DNA from 2 places in the Streptomyces umbrinus genome. Region 2 is predicted to be linked to the other one. Evidence: predicted binding sites of a transcription regulator. Region 2 holds the regulator's gene; the other holds the start of a gene.

Region 1 (15,634 bases), 2.2 Mb from region 2:
GCCGCGTACTCGCTCAGGAGCGAGTCGTAGATGTTGTAACGGGCCTGGTCCTCGGACATGTACTGGAGCGGGGTGAAGTCCTCGCCCGTCTCCCGGTCGATCAGCACCGCGTGGCGCTGGCCGAACGTGCCGCGGCGGGAGTCCTGGCCCGAGAGGCGCACCGGGGTGCCCTCAAGGAGCAGGGAGCCGATGGCCAGCGTCTCGCCCATGCCCCAGTCGATCGTGCCGTCCTCGACCATGGCCGCGCGGCGCTGCAGCTGGGGCAGCAGACGCGGGTGGACGGTGACGCGCTCGGGGATGTTGACCTGGGACTCGGCGATGCGCTTGACGACCTCCTGGGAGACCGCCGTGGTGACGGTCACCGGGAACTCGGGCTGCGCGTCCGGGACATGGGCCTCGGCCGGCGTGTTGGTCGCCTCGCGGACCTCCGTGAAGACCTTCTCCAGCTGGCCCTGGTAGTCCTGCAGGGCCTGCTCGGCCTCTTCCAGCGTGATGTCGCCGCGACCGATGAGCGACTCGGTGTAGAGCTTGCGCACCGAGCGCTTCTTGTCGATCAGGTCGTACATCAGGGGCTGGGTGAAGGCCGGGTTGTCCGACTCGTTGTGACCGCGGCGGCGGTAGCAGATGAGGTCGATCACCACGTCCTTGTTGAACGCCTGGCGGAACTCGAAGGCCAGCCGCGCGACGCGGACCACGGCCTCCGGGTCGTCGCCGTTCACGTGGAAGATCGGGGCCTCGATCATGCGGGCCACGTCGGTCGAGTACATGGAGGAGCGCGAGGACTCGGGCGCCGCCGTGAAACCGACCTGGTTGTTGATGACCACGTGGACCGTGCCGCCGGTGCGGTAGCCCCGTAGCTGCGACATGTTCAGGGTCTCCGCGACCACGCCCTGGCCCGCGAAGGCCGCGTCGCCGTGCAGGGCCACCGGCAGGACCGTGAAGTCCGTGCCGCCCTTGTTGATGACGTCCTGCTTGGCGCGGACGACACCCTCCAGGACCGGGTCGACCGCCTCCAGGTGCGAGGGGTTGGCGGCCAGCGAGACCTTGATCTGCTCGCCGTCCAGACCGGTGAACACGCCCTCGGCGCCCAGGTGGTACTTCACGTCGCCGGAGCCGTGCATCGACTTCGGGTCGAGGTTGCCCTCGAACTCGCGGAAGATCTGCGCGTACGACTTGCCGACGATGTTCGCCAGCACGTTCAGGCGGCCGCGGTGGGCCATGCCGATGACGACCTCGTCGAGACGGGACTCCGCCGCGCTGTCGAGCACCGCGTCGAGCAGCGGGATGACGGACTCGCCGCCCTCCAGGGAGAACCGCTTCTGGCCGACGTACTTCGTCTGCAGGAAGGTCTCGAAGGCCTCCGCCGCGTTCAGCCGGCGCAGGATGCGCAGCTGCTCCTCGCGCTCCGGCTTGGTGTTCGAGCGCTCGATGCGGTCCTGGATCCACTTGCGCTGCTTCGGGTCCTGGATGTGCATGAACTCGACGCCGGTGGTGCGGCAGTACGAGTCGCGCAGGACGCCGAGGATGTCGCGCAGCTTCATCATCGACTTGCCGGCGAAGCCGCCGACGGCGAACTCGCGCTCCAGGTCCCACAGGGTGAGCCCGTGCTCGGTGATGTCCAGGTCGGGGTGCTTGCGCTGCTTGTACTCCAGCGGGTCGGTGTCGGCCATGACGTGGCCGCGGACCCGGTAGGAGTGGATCAGCTCGAAGACACGCGCGGCCTTCGTGACGTCGTCGTCGTGCGAGGCGTCGATGTCCTTGAGCCAGCGGACCGGCTCGTACGGAATGCGCAGGGCCTCGAAGATCTCGTCGTAGAAGCCGTTCTCGCCGAGGAGGTAGTTCGCGACGATGCGGAGGAACTCGCCAGAGGCGGCGCCCTGGATCACCCGGTGGTCGTAGGTCGACGTGAGCGTCATGACCTTCGAGATGCCGAGCTTGTTCAGGGTGTCCTGGGAGGTGCCCTGGAACTCCGCCGGGTAGTCCATCGAGCCGACGCCCATGATGACCGACTGACCGGGCATCAGACGCGGGACCGAGTGGACGGTGCCGAGGCCGCCGGGGTTGGTCAGCGAGACCGTGACACCGGTGAAGTCGTCCATCGTCAGCTTGCCGTCACGGGCGCGGCGGACGATGTCCTCGTAGGCCTGCCAGAACTCGAAGAAGTTCAGCGTCTCGGCCTTCTTGATGCCCGCGACGACCAGCTGGCGGTCGCCGTTGGGCTTCACCAGGTCGATGGCGAGGCCGAAGTTGATGTGCTCCGGCTTGACCAGCGTCGGCTTGCCGTCCTTCTCGACGAACGAGTAGTTCATCGACGGCATGGCCTTGATGGCCTGCACCATCGCGTAGCCGATGAGGTGGGTGAAGGAGATCTTCCCGCCCCGGGCACGCTTCAGGTGGTTGTTGATGACGATGCGGTTGTCGAAGAGCAGCTTCACCGGGACGGCGCGCACGGACGTGGCCGTGGGCAGCTCCAGCGAGGCGTTCATGTTCTTCGCGACCGCGGCGCTCGGTCCGCGCAGCGTCACGTACTCCGGACCCGCGGCGGACTCCGACGCGGGCGCGGCCTTCGCCGCGGCCGGCTTGGCCGCGGCGGGCTTCGCCGGAGCCGCGGCAGGAGCAGCGGCGGCGGGCTTCGCCGGCGCGGCGGCTGCCGGCTTCGGCGCCGCGGGTGCGGCCTGGGCCGGAGCGGCCTGGGCCGGAGCCGCGGGCGCCGCAGGGGCGGCCGGAGCGACCGTGGTGGTCCCCGCGGCCCCCGCGGCCGCGGTACCCGACGGGGCCGAGGCGGCGACGCCGCCCGGCTTGTAGTCGGCGAAGAAGTCCCACCAGGCTCGGTCTACCGAATTCGGGTCCTGGAGGTACTGCTGATAGATCTCGTCGACGAGCCACTCATTGGGACCGAACGCAGCAGCGGGGTTCTTCCCGGCTTGGTCCTCGGTCGAGGTGCTCGAGTTACTGGGGGACTGTGGCGACACGGCGGCAACCGCCCTCTTCCGCTTCACAAGGTGATGGACAGCGGGAATAAAGGCTACGCCTCCCGGACCGCGTAGGTCAGGCCGGGCCTGGTCATCGTCGCGTAAGTCACATCGAAAAGCGTGTTTCGGTGGTGGAAATGGCGGGAAACAAGCGAGGTTCCGATGCGGAACCGACACGTCGGGTCAGGACTGCGACCCCGAAAGGCCGAGCCTCCGTACGAGGACCGCGCGATGACACGTGTCCTGCTGCCCGATCACACGATTCACTCATGGATCTTAGGCTCTGGATTTGAACCCTACGTCAATCTGTCAAGGGAAGGCACGCCCGGAAGGGTGACCTGGATCCGGCAGCCACGCGGGGATTCGGCCACACCGATCCGGCCGCCGTGCAGATCCACCGCCCAGCGGGCGATCGCGAGCCCGAGGCCCGTACCGCCGTCGCTGCCGGGACCGTGCGGGGCGACCACGCCGCCGCGGTTGAACCGCTCGAAGACCCGGTGCCACTCCGAGCGCGGGATGCCAGGACCCTCGTCCAGGACCTCCAGGTCCAGCGACTCGTGTCCCTCGCCGCGCCGGGCCTTCACCGTGACGCGGCCGTGCGGCGGGCTGTGCTTGACCGCGTTGTCGATGAGGTTGGCGACGACCTGGTGTATCCGCTCCGGGTCCGCGTGAGCGGTCAGCTCGGGCGGCGACACGTCCAGGTGCAGATGGACGTCCGTACGCGTGTGACTGCCGGAGCCGGAAGCGATGCCCGCGCGCGCCGAGGCCACCATGTTGGCCTCCTTCAGTACGCCGGACAGGTACGGCCACACCTCGAAGCGCCGCTTGCGCAGCGGTACGACGCCGTTGTCCAGGCGTGAGAGGTCCAGCAGCGTCTCCACGAGCCGCCCCAGCCGCTCCGTCTGCTTCAGGGCCGTACGCATCGTCTCGGGGTCGGCGGCGGAGACGCCGTCCACCACGTTCTCCAGGACCGCGCGCAGGCCGGCGATGGGGGTGCGCAGCTCGTGGGAGACGTTCGCCACGAGTTCCTTGCGCTGGCGCTCCTGGGCCTCCAGGTCGTCCGCCATACGGTTGATCGTCTGGGCCAGGTCGCCCAGCTCGTCGCGGCGGTCGGCGCCCCTGACCCGGCGGGTGTAGTCACCGTGCGAGATACCCCGCGCCACGGTGTTCATCTCGTCCAGCGGGGATGTCAGCGAGTGCGCCACGAACTGGGTGATCAGCAGGGTCGCGATCACCGAGAAGACCGTGATGAAGCGCAGCTCCGTCTCGGTGCGCACCGCGATCATCAGCAGACCGGTGGTGATGAAGACCGAGACGACGACCAGAGCGCCGAGCTTCGTCTTGATCGAGAAGGGCCGCACCTCGCCCCAGGAGCCCGTGGCCGATCCCACCGCGGAGGCGGTACCGGCGGCCGACGTCATCGCGGAAGCGGGGGCCGTTCCGGAAACCGCTGCCGATCCGGACGCCGCACTCGAACCGGGCGCCGGACTCAGTCCGGACACCGAGCCCGAACCGGTACCGGCATCGATACCGGTACCAGGACCGGTATGGAGCGGTGAATCCGAACCGGGGCCGACGAACGCACCCGTACCCGAGTCGGCGAGCGGTCCCGCGTCCGAGCCGGTGTGCGACCTCGCACCCGAGCGCCTGCCCGAGCGCGGGCGCCTGCCGAAAAGCGAACGGGAACCCGCACCCGCCAGCACGCTCTTGCGCCACGCACCGATACCGCTCATCACTTCCGCCCCCTCAACCAGGGTGCCCGACTCTAGGGCGTCGGGGTCTCCAGCGCGTAGCCCACGCCATGAACCGTACGGATGCGCTCGGCGCCGATCTTCCGGCGCAGCGCCTTGATGTGGCTGTCCACGGTGCGGGTGCCGGACGCGTCGGCCCAGTCCCACACCTCGGCCAGCAACTGCTCGCGCGAGAGCACCGCGCGCGGCGTGTTCGCCAGGCAGACCAGCAGGTCGAACTCCGTGGGCGTGAGATGCACGTCCTCGGAGCGCACCCGGACCCTGCGCTGCGCGTGGTCGATCTCCAGCTCGCCGAGCCGCAAAATGCCCGAGCGCGGCGTCGACGCGGCCAGCGCGGCGCGCTCCACGCGTCGTAGCAGTACGTGCACGCGCGCGGCCAGCTCGCGCATCGAGAACGGCTTCGTCATGTAGTCGTCGGCGCCCACGCCGAGCCCGACCAGCATGTCCGTCTCGTCGTCGCGCGCGGTGAGCATCAGCACCGGCACCGGACGCGCCGCCTGTACCCGACGACAGACCTCCAGGCCGTCGAAGCCGGGCAGCATGATGTCGAGGATCAGCAGGTCGGGCTGCCATGCCTCGGCCGTATCCACGGCGGCCGGCCCGTCACCCGCCGTTTGCACGAGGAATCCCTCGGCACGCAGGCGGGCGGCGATGGCGTCCACGATCGTCGGATCGTCCTCGATCACCAGCACCCGGCGCTGAGCGCCCGGCGTGGCCGCCGTGCCGTTCTGGGAGGTGTGTGTCTGCTCCATCGCCCGCCCCTGAGTGTGCTTTCCGGAACCAGTGGGGTGATTCCATGACTGCGCTTGACGCTTGAATGATCGGCGTCAGGTCAGCAGGGTACGGGCAGTGACCGCCGCTCGGCTATCCAGGCCCGATCGCGAGATGCACGACGTCCGGAACGCCCCGGGCAACCGGGATCTCTTCGGTACGCACCTGTCGGAACCCGGCATTCCCCAAGGTTCTTGCGAAATCAGGCGAGGGTTGGGCGGACCACACGGCCAGTACCCCGCCGGGCCTCAACACCCTTGCGCACGCGGCGAGTCCGGCCGTCGAGTAGAGGTTTTCGTTGCCCTCCGTGACGGTCCACTCGGGTCCGTTGTCGATGTCGAGGCACAGCGCGTCGTACGTGTCGGACGTCTCATTGACGTATGCGACGAGATCCGCCTCGATGATCTCCGTGCGCGGATCCGCGAGCGCCCGCGACGAAAGGGCGGCGAGCGGCCCGGCTCGGTGCCAGTCGATGATGGCCCGCTCCCGTTCGACGACGGCGATCCGGCCCCAGCGCGGCTCGGCGGCCGCGTGTGCGAGCGAGAAGCCGACGCCCAGGCCGCCGATCAGGACGTCGGGCCCCGGCCGGCCGTCCAGCGCGCCGAGCGCGGCCTCGACCAGCCGTCTCTCCGAGCGTCCGTCGGAGGTGTCCATGAGGAAGCAGCCGTTGGCGATGATCTGCAGCAGCCCGCCGTGCCGGCGGAGTACAACCTCGCCGTACGGCCCCTCGCGACGGTCGATGACTTCAGGAGTGCCGTGGGAAGCGTCGTAAGTGGTGTTGTAGGGGGCGTCGTGCGAGGTGGTCATGCGGCCATCCTGGCAAGTTCCCTCGGTACGAGCAGCTGAATTGCGCCGGGCCGACGGTTGTCACCTTCTCGGCCGTGAACGGCCGAGCTTGTGCACTCGGTCGTTCACACCTTGTCGCGCTCCCGACTGCCCCCTACGACGGGACGGTCACGGGTCGCATCTCCCCACGGTCCGGCCCGTTCAGGCCGGTGCGGAGACGGGTGTGGTGACGAACACTCACGCCGAGCGTGCGCGGTTGCGCACGTTGACCCCGGCGACGACATCGGCGGGCCCAGCGAGGCCGCACCGACGACAGGAAAAGTGGTCCCGTGTGGACCGGTTGGCCCGCTCGGTGTGCCCGCAGCGCGGGCAGCGCTGCGAGGTGTAGGCCGCATCCACCTCCAGGAACGGCACCCCGGCCCGGCGGGCCTTGTAGGCGAGATGCTGTCCGAGCTGGTGGAACGGCCAGGAGGAGAGCGTGGCCCGCTGGTCGCGACGAAGCCGTACCCGCTCGCGGATCCCGTCGAGCTGCTCGACTGCGATCCCACGACCGGTGCGTTTGGCGACGGACACGATCTCCTTGCTGATCCGATGGTTCACATCCGTGGCATGACGCTGCTCCTTCTTCGCACGAGCACCCAGACGGCGGGTGGCCGAACGGGTGCGCCTGGCCTGGAGTGCGGCACGTTTGCGGGCCTTCCAGCGCCGGTAACGGTTCAGACGGCGGCCCTGGTAATTGCTGCCGTCGCTGGTGGTAGCGAGGTTGACGATGCCCCGGTCCACACCGATCCAGTCAGCCGGCTCGTAGACCTCCGGATCGGGCAGGTCGCAGGTCGCGATCAGAAACCACTTCCCGCCCCGCCGGACCAGGTCACTCTCGCCCCTGCGGTACTCGGCCAGGGTCTTGAGCTGGTCCGGTGAGCCGGTGTATCGAATGCCCCGCATCCGCCCGTCCACCGTCCAGATGGACACCGTGCGCCCGTCCGTCTGCCAGGACAGGCACCGGTCGTCGAACGGCTGCGCGGCCTCCGGCCGGAAGCCGACCGGCGAACCGACGGCGCTGCGGTACCGCTTGGACCCCGGACCGCCCAGCCGCCCGGCTTTCAGGCCGGCCGCGAGCGCGCTGTAGGCGTCGACGACCTTCTTCACCACCCGCACCGCGGGCTGCGCCGACAGCCCGAACGTGGCCTTGACATCCGCGTAGACCAGCTTCTGCAGGCCGTTGCGATCCTTCACACCGGATCCGAACGCAACCTGCGAGACGTGGTCGGCGGCCCGGTTGCAGGCACCCAGGGTCGCCAACAGCGCCGCCGCCTGCTCCGGTGACGGCAACAGCTTCACCTGCACCACCAGCTTCATGACATCGGACCGTAGTACGACCACCACACACACGAACGCCCACCGCCGACGAATCACCACCACCAGCGACCAATCGATCAGTTGTTCACATCTCCTGGCCCCGTCGGGCAGCCGTGCGAGCACTCCGCGCCCGGCATGGAACAGGTGCGGCGATGCTCCGCATCGCGATCACGAGAGGCGATTCCTCCCCGGCGTGAACGCCAGGGCATCCTCGCCAGAAGCAGGTGAATCGGCCCTTCGGTGGCGCCCGTCACAGACAGCCAGGCTGTGCGAAGCTGAGGGTGGGGGTGACGGAAGGAGCCTCCACCGTGAAAAGGCCTGTGACGAGCGGCGCGGAGAAGACGACCCCCGCTGCACCCTCCGTCTCCACCGCCGATCCTTACGCCGTTCGCGCCACCGATCCGGGCGCCGCTCCCGCCGCCGGGCTCGACGGCATCCCGCGGCAGCGGCCTCTCGCCGTCGAGAGCGCGCACGTCGCTGTCGCCGTCCGTGCGCCCGCCGTCGTCGAGAGCACGCCCGCCGCTGCCGGGGGCGTCCGGCCCCGGCCCGCGCCCCTTCGCCGTGTCCGGCCCTGGCGGCTGTTCCCCACACCCACCGGGACCCCCTTCACCTTCGGGTACGCGGTCGTCCTCGCGGTGACCTCTCTCGTCGCCGAGTACGCGGACCCGGACCTGGTGGACCGGGTGCTTCAGACGTCCAGTACCGACGTGGCCCATCTGGCGCAGTCGCCGGTGCGTGTGCTGGTCGCCAGCGCGCTGTGGATCGCGGGCGGCCTCACGTCGGCGTACGTGATCGCCTTTCTGCTGGTGCTGACCGCGTTGGAGCGGCGGATCGGCGGGTGGCGTACGGCGGGCGTTTTCCTCCTGGGCCATGGCCTGGCGACGCTGGCCACCGAGATACCCGTCGGCCTCTCCGTCCTCGCCGGGCATCTCCCCGAGAGCTCGCTGCACCGCTACGACTACGGCATCAGCTTCGGTGTCGCCACGAGCGCCGGCGCGCTGGCCGGGCTGCTGAGGCCCTGGCTGCGCTGGACCGTGCTCGCGGTGTTCGGCTGGATGGTCATCGGCGACCTGATCGCGTTCACGGATCCGATGACGAACTGGGGACACACGATGGCGCTGGCCATAGGGGTGGCCACCTGGCCGCTGTTGCGCCGGGTCAGCTCGCCGGGTCAGCTCCAGGACGACGACCGGGACCACGGAGACCCTTCGTAAGGCACGGGCCTGCCCGTGAACGCGTCGAGGAGCATGCGGTCGCCGACCGGCCGGTCCAGTTTCACGGTCACCTTCTTCATGCGCATGTCCGACGTGCAGGGGCCGTCGGAGGGGTTGCGGATCCAGGCGGAGAACACCACGTTGTCCGCGCTCTCCAGCACGTCGACGCCGGGGCCGTCGTCGCAGGACCCGTGGTGGGCGCGCAGCACGACGGTCCGGCCGTCCCGCGACACCGTGTCCAGTCCGGCGAGCTCCCACAGGTCATCCGTCAGGTCCGGTACGGGCTTGACCGGGGGCTTCGGAAGCTTCGAGGCGACGACCGCGACGCGCTTGAGCGGCGAGTCGTAGCCCTTGATCGTGAAGTGCCAGGCGGGGACCGTCGCCGTCCCCCGGCTGGTGTGGATCGTCATCTCCCCGAGCTTCGCACCGGTCACGGTGAGCCGGGGCCCCGGACCGGCCGCACCGGAACCCCCGCCGATCTGCTCGTACGCCGCCCGCGCGGAGACGACCGGAACGGCCAGCGAGCCGCCGCCGCGCCAGCGGATCTCCTCCTTCTCCGGCGGGGCGCCGGGGAGCGAGCCGCGGATCTCGAAGTTCTGACTCTGGTACGCCTGCTTGTCGGCGTCGTTGTGGAACGCCCCCTCGGGCAGCTGGACCGGATCCCCCAGCGGGAAGTAGCCCTCACGCCACACCCGCGCCGCCGCCGAGCCCTCCCAGGCGTCGGAGACCTGACGCGCGCGTTCCGCGGTACGAGCCGGGTCGTGTGTACCGGCATCGCCGTACTTGTCTCCGCAGGAGGTGACTCCGACGGCCGCAGTGGCGAACAGGCTTAGGCCGACGAGCAACCGACGCAGTTGTGCGGTCCGCATGATGCCCCCGAGGCAGACGACTGGAACGGACAAGGAATCCGACGCCGCACCTGTGACGCAGCGGCCGGGCGAGACGTTCACCGGCGTTCGGCGACCCGATCGCTCACAGCGAACAGCGCCTGGGGAACAATTGAAGGCTCACATGCATTGAGTCGGCATAGCTCAACTTGAATGCCGAAGGGGAGATCATGACTCTGACGTCCGAACCGCTCACTCTGCCCGTGCTGCCGCTCGACGACGAGGTCGTGCTGCCCGGCATGGTGGTGCCCCTGGACCTCAACGACGCCGACGTACGCGCCGCGGTGGAGGCCGCACAGGCCGCCGCGCGGTCCAGTGGAGGAAGCAAGCCGAGGGTGCTGCTTGTTCCGCGGATCGACGGGACGTACGCGAACACGGGTGTGCTGGGCACGGTCGAGCAGGTCGGACGCCTCGCCGACGGAGACCCCGGCGCCCTGATCCGCGGGCGCGGCCGGGTGCGCGTGGGCGCCGGTACGACCGGCCCCGGAGCCGCTCTGTGGGTGGAGGGCGTCCAGGTCGAGGAGACCGTGCCCGACCCGCTGCCCGGTGCCGTGACCGAGCTGGTCAAGGAGTACAAGGCGCTGGCCACCAACTGGCTGAAGAAGCGTGCCGCCTGGCAGGTCGTGGACCGTGTCCAGGCCATCGACGACGTGTCCGCGCTCGCCGACAACTCCGGATACTCGCCGTTCCTGACGACCGCCCAGAAGGTCGAGCTGCTTGAGACCGCCGACCCGGTGGCCCGCCTGAAGCTCGCCACAGAGCAGCTGCGCGAGCACCTCGCCGAGCAGGATGTCGCCGAGTCCATCGCCAAGGACGTACAGGAAGGCGTGGACAAGCAGCAGCGGGAGTTCCTGCTGCGGCGCCAGCTGGAGGCCGTCCGCAAGGAGCTGCGCGAGCTGAACGGCGAGGCGGAGGGCGAGGAGTCCGACGACTACCGGACCCGCGTCGAGGCCGCCGACCTCCCCGAGAAGGTCCGCGAGGCCGCACTCAAGGAGGTCGAGAAGCTGGAGCGCTCCAGCGACCAGTCGCCCGAGGGCTCCTGGATCCGCACCTGGCTCGACACCGTGCTCGAACTGCCGTGGAACGAGCGGACCGAGGACGAGTACGACATCCAGGGCGCCAAGGCGATCCTGGACGCCGAGCACGCCGGTCTGGAGGACGTGAAGGAGCGGATCACCGAGTACCTGGCCGTGCGCAAGCGGCGCAACGACCGGGGCCTGGGTGTCGTGGGCGGCCGCCGCGGCGGTGCCGTGCTCGCGCTCGTCGGACCTCCCGGCGTCGGCAAGACCAGCCTCGGCGAGTCCGTCGCGCACGCCATGGGCCGCAAGTTCGTCCGGGTCGCCCTCGGCGGCGTACGGGACGAGGCGGAGATCCGCGGCCACCGGCGTACGTACGTCGGCGCGCTGCCCGGCCGTGTCGTGCGGGCCATCAAGGAGGCCGGGTCCATGAACCCGGTGGTCCTGCTGGACGAGATCGACAAGGTGGGCTCCGACTTCCGCGGCGACCCGGCCGCGGCCCTGCTCGAAGTCCTCGACCCGGCGCAGAACCACACCTTCCGGGACCACTACCTGGAGGTCGAACTCGACCTGAGCGACGTGGTGTTCCTCGCCACGGCCAACGTGCTCGAAGCCATCCCGGAGGCACTGCTCGACCGTATGGAGCTGGTGCGCCTGGACGGCTACACCGAGGACGAGAAGGTCGTCATCGCCCGGGACCACCTGCTGCCGCGTCAGCTGGAGCGGGCCGGTCTGGAGAAGGCCGAAGTCACCCTGGACGAGAGTGCGTTGCGCAAGCTGGCCGGCGAGTACACGCGGGAGGCGGGCGTACGCAACCTGGAGCGGTCCGTCGCACGGCTGCTCCGCAAGGTCGCGGCACAGCACGAACTCGGCGAGCGGGAACTGCCGTTCACGGTTGGCGCCGACGATCTGCGCGCGCTGATCGGACGGCCGCACCACGTGCCCGAGTCCGCCACGGACCCGGCCGAGCGCCGCACCGCGGTGCCCGGCGTGGCGACAGGCCTCGCGGTCACGGGTGCGGGCGGTGACGTCCTCTTCGTGGAGGCGTCGCTGGCCGACCCCGAGACGGGCGCGTCGGGTCTGACCCTCACCGGTCAGCTCGGTGACGTCATGAAGGAGTCGGCGCAGATCGCGCTCTCCTTCCTGCGGAGTCACGGAGCCGAACTCGAACTGCCCGTGGGTGACCTGAAGGACCGGGGTGCGCACATCCACTTCCCGGCCGGCGCGGTCCCCAAGGACGGCCCGAGCGCCGGTGTCACGATGACGACGGCCCTCGCCTCGCTCCTGTCGGGCCGGCTGGTCCGTACGGACGTGGCCATGACGGGTGAGGTCTCGCTCACCGGCCGGGTGCTCCCGATCGGCGGCGTGAAGCAGAAGCTGCTCGCCGCGCACCGGGCCGGGGTCACGACCGTGATCATCCCGAAGCGCAACGAGGCCGACCTGGACGACGTCCCGGCCGAGGTCCTGGAGAAGCTCGACGTCCACGCGGTCACGGACGTCCGCCAGGTCCTCGAACTGGCGCTCGCCCCGGCGACGAACGGCGCGGCGACGGAGGTTCCGGTGGCGGCGTGACGGGCGTCCACCGGTAACGCAAGGCCCGGGTCCCTCTTTATGAGGGGCTCGGGCCTTCCGCGTATCCCTGTACGCGCGGATCGTGGGTGGGTTCGGTGTCTGTGGGTGCGGGTCAGCCGTTGGCCAGGGCCACCACCCGGTCCAGGGCCCCGTTGCTGTGTCTTCCCGGGGGACAACCCCCGGACCCCCGGCCGGGAGCGCTGTTCACGTTAGCCATTTGCCAGGGCCACCACCCGGTCCAGGGCGCCGTTGAACTTGTCGTGGTCGCCGACCGTCGGGCCGGAGGAGGTGTACTGCCACATCGTGTAGTAGCTCCAGCCCGCCGGGAGTGTGCCCACCGCCGAGGCGTAGCGCGCGATCCAGAGCGGGTTGGCGGAAGCGAAGCCGGCGTAGTTGCCGGTGCACTCGGTCCACCAGCTGGTGGCCGTGTAGATGACGGCGTCGCGGCCGGTACGGGCCTTGTACTGGTTCAGGAAGTCGCGGATCCAGGTGACCATCGCGCTCTGCGTCTTGCCGAAGCAGGCCGCGCCGTACGGGTTCCACTCGATGTCGAGGGCGCCCGGCAGCGTCCTGCCGTCCTTGGACCAGCCGCCGCCGTGGTCGACGAAGTAGTTGGCCTGGGCGGCGCCGCCGGTCGTGTCGGGGGTCGCGAAGTGGTACGCGCCACGGATCATGCCGACGTTGTACGAGCCGTTGTACTGCTGGGCGAAGTAGGGGTTCGTGTAGTACGTCCCCTCGGTGGCCTTGACGTAGGCCCACTTGACCCCGCTGGTCCACAGGGTCGACCAGGCGACGTTGCCCTGGTGGCTGCTGACGTCCACGCCCTCCGTCTGCGTGGCGTCACCGGGGGTCGGCAGACCGCCCTGGCCGTCGTGCGGGATGACGCCCATTCCCATGTGGGCGGAGCCCCGGGGCGGGACGTCGGCCGCCTGGGCCGGGAGCGGGATCGTGAGGAGGAGAGAGGCGAGGGAGAAGAGGGCTGCGAGCAGTAATCGGGATCTGTGCACGGGCATTGCGTGCCTCCGAAGGCTCGGCGTGCTCGAAGGTGCGGGAACGTGCTCGAAGAGTGGGCTCGACGAGTGGGCTCGAAGAGTGCTCGATGTGGGTAGTGGCGTGGGCATGCCATTGAGTGCCTCTCAGCGAAGCTACGCGCCCCGGCGACCGGGCGGAAAGAGGGGCCGGAGGCTGCCGTTGGTCTATTCCTGCGAAATACTGGCCCAGCTGCGGCAATGGCGGTCTTTGGCGGAAACTTTCACGATCGGGAAACCGGGTCATGGGTGCTGACGTGCACGAGGGCGGAAACGGCGAAGGGCACCGGACGAAATCCGGTGCTCCGGCGAGTGGTGTGGACCAGGGCGGGGTGGACCAGGAGTTCCTGGCGCTGGAACGCGAGCTGACCGTCCTGCTGCGGCGTGCCCGCGCCTCCTCCGGCGAGATGGTCCGCGAGGTCCATCCCGACCTGGAGTCCTCCGCGTACGGCCTGCTCGTGCGGCTGGAGGAACTGGGGCGGCAGCGGGCGACGGAGCTTGCCGCCTATATCGGTGTCGGCAAGGCCACGATGTCGCGGCAGTTGCGGGCGCTGGAGGAGATGGGCGTCGTCGCCCGGGAGCCGGATCCCGCGGATGGGCGGGCCTGGCTCGTTCATCTCACGGAGGAGGGGCGGGTGCGGTTTCGTGCCGTGCGGGATGCCCGGCGGGCGCGGTACGTACGGGAGCTTGCCAGCTGGGACCGGAAGGAAGTGGCTGAGCTGGCTCGGTTGTTGCATCGGCTGAACCGGGGGGTTGAGAGCTGAGCGGGTTCCCTCCCGGGGTTGTTCGTCGGCTGCCGGCCGGTTGTGGCTGGTCGCGCAGTTCCCCGCGCCCCTGAAGGGGCGCGCCCTGGTGGTCGCGAGCCTGAAGGGGCAGCCCCGATCGGCTCACAACCTCGCGCAGACCACTGCCGGTTGACCGGCCCCCCGCGCAGACCACTGCCGGTTGACCGGCCCCCCGCGCAGACCACTGCCGGTTGACCGGCCCCCCGCGCAGACCACCGCCGATTGGCCGACACTCCGCGCAGCCCACCGTCGATCGGCCTACAACTCCACGTACGCCACCGTCGCGTCGTCATGCTGCTTTGAGCGGCCCAGGAACTTGCGCTCCACATCTGCCAGTTCCAGGGCTCGTACGCGGTCTATCAACGCCTGGCCGCCCTCCTTTCTTACGAGGGCGAACAAGTCCGTCCAGTCGCCCTCGTGGAACTTGTCCGTCCAGCGGGTCGCGCCGTCCGTGAGGGCGGCCAGGGCGCGGACGTCGGAGCGGGGGAGGGTTCCCGTCACCGCTCGGGACGCCACCGAGGGATCCGCCGCCGCTGTGAAGAAGCCGCCCTCCTTGTTGCGGAGGGTGGCGTCCGTGGCGGTGTGGGAGGTCAGGGTGGCGCGGGGGACTCGGGAGAGGCGGTCGTCGAGGAGCGGGGTGACCTCGCCGGCGGGGGATTCCACGAGGAGGGCCGAGTCCGAGAGGACCAGGTACTCGACGGATTCCGGGGACCAGCGGGCCAGTACGACGGTTGCCTGTGGGGTGCGCGGGTGAGAAAGGTCACAGGTGGCGCGATGGGCGTCGGCGGTACGCAGGATGGCTTGCGCGAGCACCTCGGTCAGCGTCAGATCTCGCCGTGAAACGGACAGTTCGTGCAGGGATCCGCCGAGGCGGGCTGTGAACCAGGGGACGGAATGCAGACAGGCGTAGTCGGTGGCCGGTGGCGTCACACCGTCCAGGACGACGAGCGAACCCCCCTGTCCGGAGGCGGGAAGTCCGAGCGACGCGTAGTCCTCGTCGGGGCGGGCAGGGTCACCGGGGACCGAGATCAGTTCCGAGCGCATTCGGCCAGTCTGCACGAGGCCTTCACAAGCTTCGCCAAAGGCTGGCAACCGTCCTCGAATCGCCCCCGACAGGCAGGTCAGACGCCTGTTTTGAGGTGGAATCACCGACTCCGCTGAAGCGTGGCAGCGCATCTTGCCACCGGTCGCTGTGGACGTCCAACCGGCCCGCCGCGCAAGGGTGTCGCACGCGCCACGGGAACTTGCCGGTCCGCTCCTCGGGGATGTTCACTCCTTCGTGTGGCGGGTCAGGCGATGCACGACCACTGCCCACCGGCACTGGGAGGGTCGGGAGCCGTACCGGGACGAAACGCGAGTTGACGGATCGTCACCCGGGCCCATGGGGACACGAGTCAAGAATGCGAGCACCGGTGCAGAAAATGCGGCCTCGGCGCAAAGGCAGGCAGTCGGCCTCGGGTGAAGCCTCCGGGCACACGCCGAACTCGCCGACC
Region 2 (15,634 bases):
GACAGAGAGGAGAACTGCGAGGAGGGACTGCGAGGGGATCGGGCCGGACGAGGTGCCCGGCCGGACAGCGGCGCTCGGTCAGCGGCGCTCGGTCAGACGAGGCGCTTGCGGCCCCAGAGAATGACGAACGCGGCGATGCCGGCGGTCAGGGCCAGCAGGATCGAGGCGCCGAGCCACTGCATGGAGGACATCTGGGAGATCGGGATGTACTCGACGTTCCAGCCGACGACCTGTGCCTTCTCCAGGCAGGCGTTGGCGGCCTTGTCCGTCGGCTCGTTGCAGCTGCCGTAGCCGATGAGGTCGCCGGACGCGGTGAGGTAGGACTGGTCCACGGCATAGGCGCCGTCGGGCAGCTTCGGGAAGTTGTCTCCCCCGACACCGTTGGTCGTGACGGTGATGACGTCCCCGAGGGACATCCGGAAGTGCGACCACACCATCTGCACGACGACGGCGAAGCCGAAGGTGACGACGATGGACAGCAGGGTCCGGCGCAGCAGCATGCCGATCGCGATGCCGCCGACGACGGTGAACAGGGTGAGCGCCACGGGCACGGGTCCACTGCTGTCGAAGGCGTTTCCGTCGGACCAGTCCAGCGCGTACTGCGACGACTTGACCGGCGACCACCACCAGGTGAACACGGCGGAGGCCGCCGCGGTGGACACCGCGACCACGAGTGCGGTCACCCCGAGCTTGGTGGCGAGCCAGCGGACGCGGCTGGTGGACTGCGCGTTGACCAGCTTGGCGGTGCCGCCCTCCAGATCCCCGGCGAGCAGCGGCGCGCCCAGGAAGACACCGATCAGGATGGGCGCGTAGCCGAGCAGTTGGCCGGCCATGCTGAGCGGCGTCCGGTTGAACTTCTCCTCCCAGCCGGACTTCAGGTCCGGCCAGCCGTAGCCGTCGAGGTACGTCACCATCTGCTGGCGCCCGTAGAGCATCAACGCGACGGTGATCGCGGCGGTGGCCAGCAGGGTCCAGTACGCGGCCCGGTGCTGACGCCAGACGAGCCAGTTCATGCCGCTGAGCCGCAGGCCACGGCCACGGCCCGCCTGGGGGTAGGCGGATTCGGCGGGGGCCGGTCCGCCGGTGCTTCCGGTGCTGGTCATCGTGCTCATGCCGCCACCGCCTGCGAGGCGACGTAGGAGCTGGGACTGATCAGGGGCGGTGCCTCGGGCGAGCGCAGATAGGCGAGCAGGAGTTCCTCCAGGTTCGGGGTGCTCGCCTGCCAGGGGCCGCCGTTGACCGGCCCGTCGGGGCGGACCAGCGCGGTGAACTGCCGTCCGCTGGTGCGGGTTTCGACCACCGTGTGGTACGCCACCTCCGCGGGCGCCCGCCCGTCGGAGTGGACCCCGGTCAACACGGCGTGGGCGGTGCGGAGTTCGTCGACCTCACCGGCGAGCCGCAGCCCTCCTTCGGCGATGACCAGCAGGTAGTCGCAGGTGTTCTCCAGCTCGGCGATCATGTGGGTGGACATCAGCACGGTGGTGCCGCGCTCGGCGGCCTCGGCCAGCAGGGTGCTCATCAACTCGTGGCGCACCAGCGGGTCGAGGTCGGACATCGGCTCGTCGAGGAGCAGCAGATCGGGTCGCTTGCCGAAGGCGACGGCGAAGGCCACGCGGGTGCGCTGGCCGCCGGAGAGGGTGCCGATCCTCGCCTCGAAGGGCACGTTGCCCGCGCGGACGATGTTCTCGGCGGCCCGCTGGTCCCAGCCGGGGTTCAGTTCACGGCCCAGGCGCAGGGTCTCGGCGACGGTGAAGCGCTTGAACAGCGGCTTCTCCTGGGCGAGGAACGCCGTACGCCGGCCGGCCTCCGCGGACTGCGGGGCCGCGCCGAACACCCGCAGGGTGCCGGAGGTCGGCTCCAGCAGGTTGGCGGCGATGGACATCAGCGTGGTCTTGCCCGCGCCGTTGGGGCCCACCAGACCGCAGATCCGCCCGGCCGGCAGCCGGAAGGAGCAGTCCCGCAGGGCCCAGCCCCGCCGGTACCTCCTGCCGACCGAGTGGGCCTCTATCGCGGACTCGCCCGCGAGGCCCCCGTGTATCTCGTATCCCTCGCGTCCCCCGTAACCCGCCCCGTTGCTCATCATCCGTGCCCCCCGTGTCCCCCGTGCCCGGCGGCCGCCCTGGTCTCGGCGTACCGCTCTTCCATCACCGACGTGACCAGCGCGGTCACGTCCTCCTGCTCCAGACCCGCTTCGTGGGCCCGGTCCATCCACGCCTCCAGCTCACCCCGCAGCGGTGAGTCCGCCCCCGCCTGAGGACGGGCCAGCGACTGGCGGACGAAGGTGCCAAGCCCCGGCCGCAGTTCGACCAGGCCCTCCCGGTCCAGCTCGCGGTACGCCTTGAGCGTCGTGTTCGGGTTGACCGCGGAGGTGGCCGCGACGTCCTTGGCCGTCGGCAACTGGTCCCCGGGCACCAGTACGCCGAGGCGCAGGGCCTGCTTGGTCTGCTGAACGATCTGCTGATAGGCGGCCACCCCGCTCCGCCTGTCGATCCGGAACTCCAACCTCCATCACCACCCTTTAGCTAATGAACTAGTGGATTGATGATGGAGATGATGGAGTACGGATCGCGTACCTGTCAAAGACCCCAGGTCTCCGCCGTGAACGCCTTGACCTGAACCAAAGTTGAGGTTCTACGTTTCGCGTATGGACACCACGAACGCCACGAACCCCGCTCTCTCCGCCCAGGACGCCGACGAGCGGCTGATCCGCGAACTCGTCGCACGCAGCCAGGAAGCTCAGACCGACCCGGAGGTGCTCCCGGCCCTGCACACCTCCGACCTCGTGCTCATCAACCTCGCCGGGCGGCGTGTCTTCGGACGGGAGGCCTTCGCGTCGGCCATGGCCACGGCGCTCGCCTCCCCGCTCAGGGACGTCAGGACCACACTGGAGGTCGACGACATCCGGTTCGTACGGCCCGATGTCGCCATCGTGAGCCTGATCAAGACGGTCCACGACGAACGGCCGGACACGCAGGGACAGGGCCCGTCCGACTTCCCCGCACGCGGCGCGATGACCTACGTCATGACCCGCGACGAGGACGACGACTGGCGCATAGCACTGGCACAGACGACACCGATCGCCTGAGCCCGGCACGACAACACCCCATGTCCGGGGCTGAACCAGGACATGGGGTGCTTCGTTACGGGGATGACGCTCCGGTCACTTCACGGGTTGCGGCTCCGGTGCGCTCTCCGACTCGTCCTCGCCCGCCGGGGGCTCGTCGTCGACCGGGGTCTTCACGGAGTCGAGCAGCAGCTGAGCCACGTCGACGACCGTGATGGACTCCTTGGCCTTGCCGTCGTTCTTCTTGCCGTTGACCGAGTCGGTCAGCATGACCAGGCAGAACGGGCAGGCGGTGGAGACGATGTCGGGGTTGAGGGAGAGGGCTTCGTCGACGCGCTCGTTGTTGATGCGCTTGCCGATCCGCTCCTCCATCCACATCCGCGCACCACCGGCACCGCAGCAGAAGCCGCGCTCCTTGTGGCGGTGCATCTCCTGCTGGCGCAGGCCCGGGACGGCCGACATGATCTCGCGCGGAGGCGTGTAGATCTTGTTGTGACGGCCCAGGTAGCAGGGGTCGTGGTAGGTGATGAGGCCCTCGACCGGGGTCACCGGGATCAGCTTGCCCTCGTCGATCAGGTGCTGGAGCAGCTGGGTGTGGTGGATGACCTCGTAGTCGCCGCCGAGCTGCGGGTACTCGTTGCCGAGGGTGTTGAGGCAGTGCGGGCAGGTCGCGACGATCTTCTTCGCGGACTTGGGCTTCTTCGACTCGGCGGTGAAGTTGCCCTCGTCGTCCATCTCCTCGCCGAACGCCATGTTCAGCGCGGAGACGTTCTCCATGCCGAGCTCCTGGAAGAGGGGCTCGTTGCCCAGACGGCGGGCGGAGTCACCGGTGCACTTCTCGTCGCCGCCCATGATCGCGAACTTGACGCCCGCGATGTGCAGCAGCTCGGCGAAGGCCTTGGTGGTCTTCTTGGCGCGGTCCTCAAGGGCACCCGCACAGCCGACCCAGTACAGGTAGTCGACCTCGGACAGGTCCTCGATGTCCTTGCCGACGACCGGGATCTCGAAGTCGACCTCCTTGAGCCACTCCAGGCGCTGCTTCTTCGCCAGACCCCAGGGGTTGCCCTTCTTCTCCAGGTTCTTGAGCATCGTGCCCGCCTCGGACGGGAACGCGCTCTCGATCATCACCTGGTAGCGGCGCATGTCGACGATGTGGTCGATGTGCTCGATGTCGACGGGGCACTGCTCGACACAGGCGCCGCAGGTGGTGCAGGACCACAGCACGTCGGGGTCGATGACGCCGTTCTCTTCGAGGGTCCCGATGAGCGGGCGCTCGGCCTCCGCGAGGGCGGCGGCGGGCACGTCCTTGAGCTGCTCCGCGGTCGCCTTCTCGTTGCCTTCCATGTCCTTGCCGCCACCGGCGAGCAGGTAGGGGGCCTTGGCGTGGGCGTGGTCCCGCAGCGACATGATCAGCAGCTTCGGGGAGAGCGGCTTCCCGGTGTTCCAGGCGGGGCACTGCGACTGACAGCGCCCGCACTCGGTGCACGTGGAGAAGTCGAGGATGCCCTTCCAGGAGAACTGCTCGACCTGGGAGACACCGAACACGTCGTCGTCGCCCGGGTCGGTGAAGTCGATCGGCTCGCCGCCCGACGTCATCGGCAGCAGGGCACCCAGCGCGGTCCCGCCCTCGGCGTTCCGCTTGAACCAGATGTTCGGGAAGCCGAGGAAGCGGTGCCAGGCGACACCCATGTTGGTGTTCAGCGCGACGGTGATCATCCAGATCAGCGAGGTGCCGATCTTGATCATCGCGACGAGGTAGACGAGGTTCTGGAGCGCGCCGAGGGAGAGCCCCTTGAAGGCGAGGACCAGGGGGTACGAGGCGAAGTACGCGGCCTCGTAGTGCTCGACGTGGTGGATCGCGCCCTCAAGCCCGCGCAGGGTGTAGATGGCGAGGCCGATGGTGAGGATGACGTACTCGACGAAGTACGCCTGCCAGGCCTTGGAGCCCGCGAAGCGGGACTTGCGGCCGGCCCGGGAGGGCAGGTTCAGCAGCCGGATCGCGATGAGCACGACGATGCCGACGATCGTCATCACGCCGATGAACTCGGTGTACATCTCGAACGGCAGGAAGCCGCCGATGACGGGCAGCGTCCAGTCCGCCTCGAAGAGCTGGCCGTAGGCCTGCGCGAGGGTCGGCGGCAGCGTCAGGAAGCCGATCGCGACGAACCAGTGGGCGAAGCCGACGATGCCCCAGCGGTTCATCCGGGTGTGACCCAGGAATTCCTTCACCAGGGTGATCGTGCGAGCCTTGGGGTTGTCGGTGCGGCTGCCCGCCGGCACCGGCTGGCCCAGCTTCACGAACCGGTAGATCTGCGCGACGGCTCGGGCGATGAGCGCAACGCCGACCACGGTCAGGACCAGCGACACGATGATCGCGGCGAGTTGCATTTCGGGACTCCTCGGGCCTGCGAGGTTCTCTTCGGGGTGGGTCTCCCGGTTCCCCGAAGATTGATTACTAAGCGGTAACTTATGCAGTCCTCTGAGACTACCCACTCCTGTGTCCGCACTGTAGTCAGGGGTGCGGTGATCTGCGTCGCTGAGGCTTGCCTGAGTGAGTCGTGCCCCTTCAGGGTCGCGGGGCAGTGACACTATGCGGCTCCGCCGCGTGGGCGCGACCAGCCCCCGCGGGCCCGCAGTCAACTGCCGACCCGCAGGTCACGGCCTAATTGCGCGTAAGGGTGAGATAAGAGTTGAGCCCCCAAGACTCACCTCTGTTGACCGAGCGGGGAGCGTCGTGCACACTTGAGCCTGTTCCACTCAAGTCATTGCTGGAGGAATTGAAATGGCACGTGCGGTCGGCATCGACCTGGGCACGACTAACTCCGTCGTCAGCGTTCTGGAGGGCGGTGAGCCCACCGTCATCACCAACGCCGAGGGCGCCAGGACCACGCCGTCCGTCGTCGCCTTCGCCAAGAACGGTGAGGTGCTCGTCGGAGAGGTCGCCAAGCGCCAGGCGGTCACGAACGTGGACCGGACCATCCGCTCGGTGAAGCGTCACATGGGCACGGACTGGTCCATCGAGCTCGACGGGAAGAACTTCAACCCGCAGCAGATGAGCGCGTTCATCCTGCAGAAGCTGAAGCGCGACGCCGAGGCGTACCTGGGCGAGAAGGTCGCGGACGCGGTCATCACCGTCCCGGCGTACTTCAACGACTCCGAGCGCCAGGCGACGAAGGAGGCCGGCGAGATCGCGGGCCTGAACGTCCTGCGCATCGTGAACGAGCCCACCGCGGCCGCCCTCGCGTACGGCCTCGACAAGGACGACCAGACGATCCTCGTCTTCGACCTCGGTGGCGGCACCTTCGACGTGTCCCTCCTGGAGATCGGTGACGGCGTCGTCGAGGTGAAGGCCACGAACGGCGACAACCACCTCGGTGGTGACGACTGGGACCAGCGCGTCATGGACTACCTGGTCAAGCAGTTCTCCGCGGGCCACGGCGTGGACCTGGGCAAGGACAAGATGGCCCTCCAGCGCCTCCGCGAGGCCGCCGAGAAGGCCAAGATCGAGCTGTCCAGCTCCACCGAGACGTCGATCAACCTGCCCTACATCACCGCGTCCGCCGAGGGCCCGCTGCACCTGGACGAGAAGCTCACGCGCGCCCAGTTCCAGCAGCTCACCGCTGACCTTCTGGAGCGCTGCAAGACGCCGTTCCACAACGTCATCAAGGACGCCGGCATCCAGCTCAGCGAGATCGACCACGTCGTTCTCGTCGGTGGCTCCACCCGTATGCCCGCCGTCGCCGAGCTCGTCAAGGAGCTGACCGGCGGCCAGGACGCCAACAAGGGTGTGAACCCGGACGAGGTCGTCGCCATCGGCGCCGCCCTCCAGGCCGGTGTCCTCAAGGGTGAGGTCAAGGACGTCCTGCTCCTCGACGTGACCCCGCTGTCCCTCGGTATCGAGACCAAGGGAGGGATCATGACCAAGCTCATCGAGCGCAACACCACGATCCCGACCAAGCGGTCCGAGATCTTCACGACGGCCGAGGACAACCAGCCGTCCGTGCAGATCCAGGTCTACCAGGGCGAGCGCGAGATCGCGGCGTACAACAAGAAGCTCGGGATGTTCGAGCTGACCGGTCTGCCGCCGGCCCCGCGCGGGGTCCCGCAGATCGAGGTCGCCTTCGACATCGACGCCAACGGCATCATGCACGTGACCGCGAAGGACCTGGGCACGGGCAAGGAGCAGAAGATGACCGTCACCGGCGGCTCCTCGCTGCCGAAGGACGAGGTCGACCGCATGCGCCAGGAGGCCGAGCAGTACGCGGACGAGGACCACCGTCGCCGCGAGGCCGCCGAGTCCCGCAACCAGGGCGAGCAGCTCGTCTACCAGACGGAGAAGTTCCTCAAGGACAACGAGGACAAGGTCCCCGGTGACGTCAAGACCGAGGTCGAGACGAGCATCGAGGAGCTGAAGACCGCGCTCAAGGGCGAGGACACCACCGAGATCCGTACGGCCACCGAGAAGGTCGCCGCCGTCTCCCAGAAGCTCGGCCAGGCGATGTACGCGGACGCCCAGGCCGCGCAGGGTGCCGCCGGCGCCGAGGCCCCGGGTGCCGACGAGGGTGCGGGCGCCAAGGCCGCCGACGACGACGTCGTGGACGCCGAGATCGTCGACGAGGACCGTGACCGCAAGGACGGTGCCGCGTGACAGAGGAGACCCCGGGCTTCGACGAGCAGCCCGACGTCCCCTCCGGCGCCACCCCTGAAGACGCCGAGCCGAAGGCTGCCCCCTCCGTCGAGGAGGGGGCGGCCCAGGCAGGGGACGCGGCAGCAGCAGCACAGATCGCGGGCCTCACCGCCCAGCTGGACCAGGTGCGCACGGCGCTCGGCGAGCGTACGGCGGACGTCCAGCGGCTCCAGGCCGAGTACCAGAACTACCGCCGTCGGGTCGAGCGCGACCGGATCGCGGTCAAGGAGATCGCCATCGCGAACCTCCTGACCGAGCTCCTGCCCGTGCTCGACGACATCGGCCGCGCGCGGGACCACAGCGAACTGGTCGGCGGCTTCAAGTCGGTGGCCGAGTCGCTGGAGACCGTCGCGGCGAAGATGGGTCTGCAGCAGTTCGGCAAGGAGGGCGAGCCCTTCGACCCGACGATCCACGAGGCCCTGATGCACAGTTACGCACCGGACGTCACCGAGACGACGTGCGTGGCGATTCTGCAGCCGGGGTATCGCTTCGGCGAGCGCACCATCCGCCCCGCGCGGGTGGCCGTCGCCGAGCCCCAGCCGGGCGCGCAGACGGTCAAGGGCGACGAGACGGACGGGACCCAGGCGGCCGACGACAAGGAGAGCGGTGGCCCGGAAGAGGGCTGACGTGAAACAGGGCGTACGCGCGCCCGTATGCAGCAAGAACACCAAGCGCGTACGTGACAGTGGCGTGCGGAAGGAGGGGCGTCGAGGATGAGCACCAAGGACTTCATCGAGAAGGACTACTACAAGGTCCTCGGCGTCCCCAAGGACGCCACCGAGGCCGAGATCAAGAAGGCGTACCGGAAGCTCGCCCGCGAGTACCACCCGGACGCCAACAAGGGGAACGCGAAGGCCGAGGACCGCTTCAAGGAGATCTCCGAGGCGAACGACATCCTCGGTGACCCCAAGAAGCGCAAGGAGTACGACGAGGCCCGCGCCCTCTTCGGCAACGGCGGGTTCAGGCCAGGACCCGGCGCCGGAGGCGGCAACTTCAACTTCGACCTGGGCGACCTCTTCGGAGGAGGCCCGGGTCAGGGCGGAGCGGGCGGCCAGGGCGGCGCCGGCGGCTTCGGCGGCGGTATCGGTGACGTCTTCGGCGGGCTGTTCAACCGCGGCGGCGCCACCACCGGCACGCGTACGCAGCCGCGGCGCGGCCAGGACATCGACACCGAGGTCACGCTCAGCTTCACGGAGGCGGTGGACGGGGCGACCGTGCCCCTCCGCATGACCTCGCAGTCCCCCTGCAAGGCCTGTTCGGGCACCGGCGACAAGAACGGCACACCGCGCGTGTGCCCGACCTGCGTCGGCACCGGCCAGGTGGCGCGCGGCTCGGGCGGCGGCTTCTCGCTGACCGACCCGTGCCCCGACTGCAAGGGCCGCGGCCTGATCGCGGAGCACGCGTGCCTGGTCTGCAACGGCTCGGGACGCGCCAAGTCGTCCCGCACCATGCAGGTCCGTATCCCGGCCGGGGTCTCGGACAGCCAGCGCATCCGCCTCCGCGGCAAGGGCGCCCCGGGCGAGCGGGGCGGACCGGCGGGCGACCTCTACGTCACCGTGCACGTCGACGCCCACCCGGTCTTCGGCCGCAAGGGCGACAACCTCACCGTCACCGTGCCCGTCACCTTCACGGAGGCGGCGCTCGGCGGCGAGGTCCGCGTGCCCACGCTCGGGGGGCCTCCGGTCACCCTGAAGCTGCCCCCGGGCACGCCCAACGGCCGTACGATGCGCGCCCGTGGCAAGGGCGCGGTCCGCAAGGACGGCACCCGCGGGGACCTGTTGGTCACCGTCGAGGTGAGTGTCCCCACGGACGTGACGGGGAAGGCTCGTGACGCGCTCGAGGCGTATCGCGAGGCCACCGCGGACGAGGACCCGCGGGCGGAGCTGTTCCAGGCCGCGAAGGGAGCATGAGGACACCATGGACGCAACCGGACGCCGTCGACAGAGTTCTTATTCCGCATATGAGCTGACGGAAGAAACACCGGTGTACGTCATCTCGGTGGCCGCCCAGCTCTCCGGCCTGCACCCGCAGACCCTCCGCCAGTACGACCGTCTCGGCCTGGTCTCCCCGGACCGCACAGCCGGGCGCGGCCGCCGCTACTCGGCCCGTGACATCGAACTGCTGCGCACCGTCCAGCAGTTGTCGCAGGACGAGGGCATCAACCTCGCCGGCATCAAGCGCATCATCGAGCTGGAGAACCAGGTCGCCGCGCTCCAGTCCCGCGTCGCGGAGATGGAAGCGGCCCTGGACGGCGCGGCGGCCGCGATGCAGCAGCGCGAGGCCGCCGTCCACGCCTCGTACCGCCGCGACCTGGTCCCGTACCAGGAGGTCCAGCAGACGAGCGCGCTGGTGGTGTGGCGCCCGAAGCGACAGCAGTCGGACTGACACGCGCGCATGAGGACACACGTATAAGTACATGGGAGGGGCCCGGAGGTTCGACCGAACCTCCGGGCCCCTCCCATGTGTTGTCGGATTCTGGGGGAATGGAGCTTTCCCATGGCCATGGTGGGGCTGTTCTGGATCGCCGAGGGCGATGTGTATGTGGGGGCGAAACCGTCCGGGCAGGCCCCGGGGGTGCGGCTGACGCCGGAGGGGGTTGTGTCGCTCGGCGACGGCAGCTCGGACCTGTGGCCGTGGGACGAGGTGCGTGGGCTGACCGTCGGGGATGTCCCGCTGAAAACCCTCAAGCGTCAGATCAGCGTGATGGTGGACATGGTGCTGACCGTGACCAGCTTCGGCGAGACCGACGCACCGCCCATGATGAGCGTCATGGTCGAAACAGCCGACGGGACCACCGATTTGACCGTGTACGCGGCGGCGTCCAGTTACTCCCAGGAGGAGTACGACCTCTCGCTGTCCCTCCTGTCCCACCTGACGGCGGGAGAGGCCACCCTGCGGGCGACGCTGGCCGCCATGGCGCAGTGGGGCCGGGCGCAGGAGGACGGTTCGCCCCGGGCGGCGGAGCGGGAGGGGCTGCTGCGGGAGTGGGTCGGGGTCGGCAGCCTCTCGTGAGTGAACGGGCATCAGGAGTGGCGGGGTATCAGGGGTGGCCGGCTCATGGCCGTAGCGCGACGAAGACGAACTCCCGGCCCGGCCGGTCGGGGGCGTCGCGGACGTCCTCCACGACGTACCCCTGCGCGGCCAGGTCCGCCTCGATCTCGTTCCGCTCGCGGAAACGGAGGGTCGATTCCGAGGTCAGAACCTCTCCGTCCGCGGCGAACACGAAGGTGTGGCGGAATGTCACCAACTGCCCGTCGACCTCGACCAGGTCGTCCCAGCCCTCGATCGCGCCGACACTCGGGAGCTCCGTAACCCCGTACGAGGCCTCGCGGTTCCACTCCTCCCAGGCGCGCCGGGCCGGATTCCGCGTCTCGAAGACGAAACGCCCACCGGGCCGCAGGGCTTCGTAGGCGCCCCGCAGGGTCTTCCGCCACATCTCCGGATCGGCCAACTCCTGGGCGGCGTTCGCCGTCATGGTCGCGAGATCGGCCTGGAGCGGCGGGAGGGTGGTGCCGTCCCCGTGGACCCAGCGCACCCTTTCACTGCCGGGCTTGCCCCGGGCCACGTCGAGGGACGCCAGGGCGGGGTCGACACCGACGACGTCGATCCCGCGATCGGCGAGCAGCAGCGCGAACACGCCCGTCCCGCAGCCGATGTCGAGAACCTGACGCGCCCCGAACTCCTCGGCGATGCGCACGTACGCGTCGAGGTCGCTCCGATCGGGATCGAGCGGGTCGTAGAGCGCGGCGAGCCGCGGATGCCGGAAGGCTTCGCCCGCCATCAGCAGTTGCGAGGCGCGCGCCCGGCGGTACGGGTACGGGCGTGGTGCAGAAGTCCCGCGAGGCCCTGCGGGGCGGTGGCGAGGACGACGCCGGGGGTGTCGCTCTCGCGGAGGCGGAGGGTTCCGTCGGGGGCGGTGGCTATGTAGAGACACTCGCCCTGCGGGCCGCCGCTGAACGTCGACTTCTGCCAGTTGAGTTCAGGCATCCGCGTCTCCCTAGAGGGTGTAGAGGACGTGCTGGATGAGGGCCAGAGAGTCCTTCACGGAGTGTGCTTCCGGGGCCAACGATACGTCGATCGGGGGCAAGGCGTAATCAGCAAGCCGCTCGAACAGCCTCCCGTACTGGAGCAGGGCCTCCTGGTCGCCCAAGTACCGGATCCCGGTGGGCTGTTCGAGTACCACGGTGCCCAGTCGTGGCTCGGAAGGGAGCAGGTGGACGAAGTTCCCGCTGATGGCGGCATGCGCCTGAGAGCTGAACGGATAGATCCGGATGGTCACGTGGGGGAGCCGGGCCAGCTCGATGAGATGGAGCAACTGGCCGCGAACCACGTCCGTGCCGCCGAACCGCATGTGCAGGGCGGACTCGTGGATCACGGCGTGTACGGACGGGGGGTTCTCGCGGGTCAGGATCCGCTGCCGTTCCATACGGAACCTCAGTGCGTACTCGACGTCCTCGTTCTCGAAGCCCAGTTTCGGGGTGGCGAAGATGGCCTGTGCGTAGTCGGCCGTCTGGAAGAGGCCCGGGATGAAGAGTGACTGGTGCAACCGCAGTTCAACCGCTTGCCCTTCCAGCTCCGCCATGTTCAAGGGCCCTTGTTCCATGGGCTTTTTGTAGGCCGCCCACCACCCCTTGCCCGTTGCCTCGGACATGACCACCAGAGCCTCGATGTAGGTCTTATCCGTGCATCCATAGAGGTCGCACAGCTCGTGGAGGCGTTCCGTCAGGATGGTCGTCTTCGCCGTCTCGATCTGGCTCAGCTGGGCCCTGCCCATGCCGATGCGCGCGGCAGCCTCCCCGGCACTGAACCCTGCTTGTTCGCGCAGGTGTTTGAGTTCGTAGCCGAGTCGTCGCTGGCGTTCGCTGATGGTGGTGCGCAGTCCCACGGTTCACTCCTCATCGGTCGCCAAAGTCTCCCCGGATCACAGGAGTTCGTCCACCGATACGAGTGAGTAGCTTGAACAATGTAAACCACCGGCCCTACTGTGAGTGTGGTTCCAGTCACCAAGAGGAACCATTCAACTCCCCCTGCCCACAAGCCGACAGAGCACCCGCCCCTCCACCCAGGAGCGCTCGGGCAAAGCCATCGCCGGGCGCGGGCCGTGTCACCCCCCACCCCCGACTGGAGCCGCCACCCATGAACCCCGCCCGCCGCGCCGCCCACCGCCCCGCGCAACTCGCCTACGAATACAGCCTGTTCGCCCCCGCGGACGCCACCGCGCCCCGCGTCTGCCGGGACTTCGTGCGGGCCGTCCTGTTCACGCACGACCGCGAAACCCTCGTCATGCCCGCCGCCCTGTGCACCTCGGAACTCGTCACGAACGTCCATCTGCACACCAAGGGCGCCGCCATGCTGCGGATCCGGCTGAATCCGGCCCGTCTCCATGTGAGCGTCTTCGACGAGAGCCCCGACCCACCGGTCGTGGCGCACCCGGCGGCGGGGGTCGCCGCCTGCTGGGGGCGAGGGCTTGCCCTGGTCGAGGAGGTGGCGGACACATGGGGCGTCGCGGACGGGAGGACGGGGCGGTACGCGAAGGGGGTTTGGTTCGAGCTGCGGCCGGCGGGGTGAGCCGTATCCGCTCACCTGTTTGAGTCAGCCGGATGCCTCGACGCCCATTTGCCTGCCCGCCGCGCGGCGTTCCCGCAAGCTCAGGGCCCACGACGCCACTGCGAGGCAGATGGGCAGGTAGAACACCCACAAGTCCGAGGCACCGGAAGCTGCGAGAAGGCACCTTGAAGACACCGCAGCCGTAAGCAGTACAGCGGGCAGCCACTGACGCCAGGGGGGCAAGTGGCTCATCCGAAAGACCGACCAGGCCATCCAGGCGAAGACGCACAGAACGGGGATCTCGAAGATCATCCAAGGCTCCGGAACATAGAGGCAGGCGTCAAGCGCGAGCGAGCCCGCTGAACGTACCGCCTGCTCCCGGGACCGGTCCCGGGAGCAGGCAGACCAGCCATCGGTGCGCGGAGCGGCTAACCGCGGCCGGCGGGGTGAGTCGTTTCTGCTTCATCTGTTCGAGTGAACAGCGAACGTTTCCGCAGGTGAGCCCATATGGCTGCCTACCGTTATTGCGTTGCTTGTGCCACAAGCACGCCCAGCCCACACTTGAGGAGGTGACGCCACGATGACCGCTCTTGCGCACGAGAGGCCCGAGACCATGACCGAGATCAGGACCGAGCCTCAGTGCCTGCCCGAGAACGGCCCCGGCCTTGACAGGGTTCTGTGGCAGGCATGGAAGGCCATGGAACTCCCCGAGGGCTACCGCGCTGAGATCATCGAGGGAGCCATCGAGGTGTCGCCCACCGGCCGTTATTCGCATGCTCGTGTCGTCAACCGTTTGCGGGACGCGCTGGCGGACTTCTTGCGGGGCAGTGAGCATGCTGCCTGGAACGACACGAACGTGATCCACGGGCACCGGGCGTGGATTCCGGATGGCTTCGTGGCTCCAAGGGATGAGGAGCCAGCAGCGACAGAGGACGATCTGGGCATCAAGGCCCCTGCGGTCGAACTGATCTTCGAGATCGTCTCTCCCGGCAAGCGCAGCCAGGATCGCGACCGGATCAAGAAGCGCCGCGAATACGCCCGCGCCGGCATTCCCGTGTACGTGATCATCGATGACTACGACGGTGAGGGCGCCGTCACCCTCTTCACCGGGCCCCGCCCCGACAGGGCCGACTGGGAGGACATCCACCGCGTCCCCTACGGCACCGAGGTCACCATCCCCGAAGGCCCCGCCAAGGGTTTCGTCGTTACGGAGGCGATCACGGGACCGGCGCGGACCAAGAAGTAGAGCACCTATCGGCCCAGCGTCTGCCAGACCGTCAGCGCCAGTGCCAGGCACGACGTGGCCGCCGCCAGGGACGGCAGGGGCCAGCGGGCGCGTTCCAGGGCCTCGATACGCGTCTCGTGTTCGTCGAGGGCCTTGTCGGTCTGGTCGGCGCGCTGGAGAAGAAGCGCGAGGTCGCCGCGGGTGGTCGCGAAACCGACGTCGACCGAGCGACGCAGCCGCTCCAGCTCCAGGACGACCTCCTCCGTCTCAGTCGCCGTCATCGCGCACCTCCCGGCGATCGTCCGCATCGGTATCGGTATCGGCGTCGGTATCGGTCATCGTGCTGCTCCTCGTGCTCCTCGTTCTCTTCCGTGTTTCCCGGTCTCGTCGGTGCTTGCCGGCGCGCGTCGCCCGTCAGTCCCGCGGCACGCGCAGTCTGTCCCAGCTGGTGCGGCCCGGGATGCCGTCCGCCGCCGCGCCCACGTAGCCGAGCTTGCGCTGCCAGGCGGCGTACGAGAGGACGTCGGCGCGGGTCCATACGGGGCCGGGGCCGTTCGCGTACCGGCCGCAGTCCTCGGCCACCAGCCGTCTGCCGACGGCGGTGACCAGTTCGCTGCGGCGGCCCGGCACGAAGAACGCGGCGCCCGGGAAGGGCGCGTGCGCCACAGGTGTGGGGCACGGAGTGGGCCTGTCGCCCAGCAGTGCGTCGATCCGCGCGCGCATCACCGCCATCGGGAACGACGGGTCGATCTTCCGCCGCGTCCACTCCTTGTGGGCGATCACGCTGGCCGCCGACCAGCCATGGGCACGGCACACGGCCGCCGACAGCCGCTCCACGGCGGCGAGTTGGGCCGCCGGATACGGATCGCGGCCATTGCCCAGGTTCTCGATCTCGAAGCCGTAGAAGCGGGCGTTGCCGTCCACGGCGTCCGGCCCGGGGGCGGGGAGCGTGGACCTCTCGGCCCGTACGGCGTCCAGGACCGCGGCCGAACCCGGACCGGCGTGGTTGGTACGGCCGTACCCGAGCAGGTGCAGTGTGCCGTCCTTGGTGATCAGCCCGACGCACAGCGGGCCCGGCAGCGCCGCGGTGCCGTCGCGGCACAGGCGGAGA

The links. Region 2 encodes HspR, which represses chaperone genes until heat shock. Its sites were predicted from a motif close to TTGAGNNNNNNNNNCTCAA; they were not measured.
Region 1: the regulator HspR is predicted to act here: its motif matches at 9,870-9,888, upstream of lon (endopeptidase La).

Annotation. Positions count from the first base shown of each region.
Region 1 is NZ_JAUSZI010000002.1:4,246,077-4,261,710, reverse strand. Features, by position in the region: gene QF035_RS18565 (multifunctional oxoglutarate decarboxylase/oxoglutarate dehydrogenase thiamine pyrophosphate-binding subunit/dihydrolipoyllysine-residue succinyltransferase subunit) at 1-2,972, opposite strand, end outside; gene QF035_RS18560 (HAMP domain-containing sensor histidine kinase) at 3,269-4,393, opposite strand; gene QF035_RS18555 (response regulator transcription factor) at 4,738-5,475, opposite strand; gene QF035_RS18550 (spermidine synthase) at 5,588-6,301, opposite strand; gene QF035_RS18545 (RNA-guided endonuclease InsQ/TnpB family protein) at 6,518-7,639, opposite strand; gene QF035_RS18540 (rhomboid-like protein) at 7,948-8,853, shown strand; gene QF035_RS18535 (hypothetical protein) at 8,811-9,722, opposite strand; gene lon (endopeptidase La) at 9,911-12,328, shown strand; gene QF035_RS18525 (lysozyme) at 12,538-13,341, opposite strand; gene QF035_RS18520 (MarR family winged helix-turn-helix transcriptional regulator) at 13,614-14,120, shown strand; gene QF035_RS18515 (protein phosphatase 2C domain-containing protein) at 14,400-15,185, opposite strand; gene QF035_RS18510 (sensor histidine kinase) at 15,563-15,634, shown strand, end outside.
Region 2 is NZ_JAUSZI010000002.1:6,408,444-6,424,077, forward strand. Features, by position in the region: gene QF035_RS28205 (ABC transporter) at 93-1,112, opposite strand; gene QF035_RS28210 (ABC transporter ATP-binding protein) at 1,109-2,083, opposite strand; gene QF035_RS28215 (GntR family transcriptional regulator) at 2,080-2,502, opposite strand; gene QF035_RS28220 (SgcJ/EcaC family oxidoreductase) at 2,645-3,085, shown strand; gene QF035_RS28225 ((Fe-S)-binding protein) at 3,161-5,452, opposite strand; gene dnaK (molecular chaperone DnaK) at 5,847-7,712, shown strand; gene grpE (nucleotide exchange factor GrpE) at 7,709-8,377, shown strand; gene dnaJ (molecular chaperone DnaJ) at 8,465-9,661, shown strand; gene QF035_RS28245 (heat shock protein transcriptional repressor HspR) at 9,669-10,136, shown strand; gene QF035_RS28250 (hypothetical protein) at 10,248-10,763, shown strand; gene QF035_RS28255 (class I SAM-dependent methyltransferase) at 10,807-11,532, opposite strand; gene QF035_RS28260 (DUF397 domain-containing protein) at 11,532-11,738, opposite strand; gene QF035_RS28265 (helix-turn-helix domain-containing protein) at 11,749-12,636, opposite strand; gene QF035_RS28270 (ATP-binding protein) at 12,888-13,319, shown strand; gene QF035_RS28275 (Uma2 family endonuclease) at 13,879-14,544, shown strand; gene QF035_RS28280 (hypothetical protein) at 14,550-14,804, opposite strand; gene QF035_RS28285 (peptidoglycan-binding protein) at 14,938-15,634, opposite strand, start outside.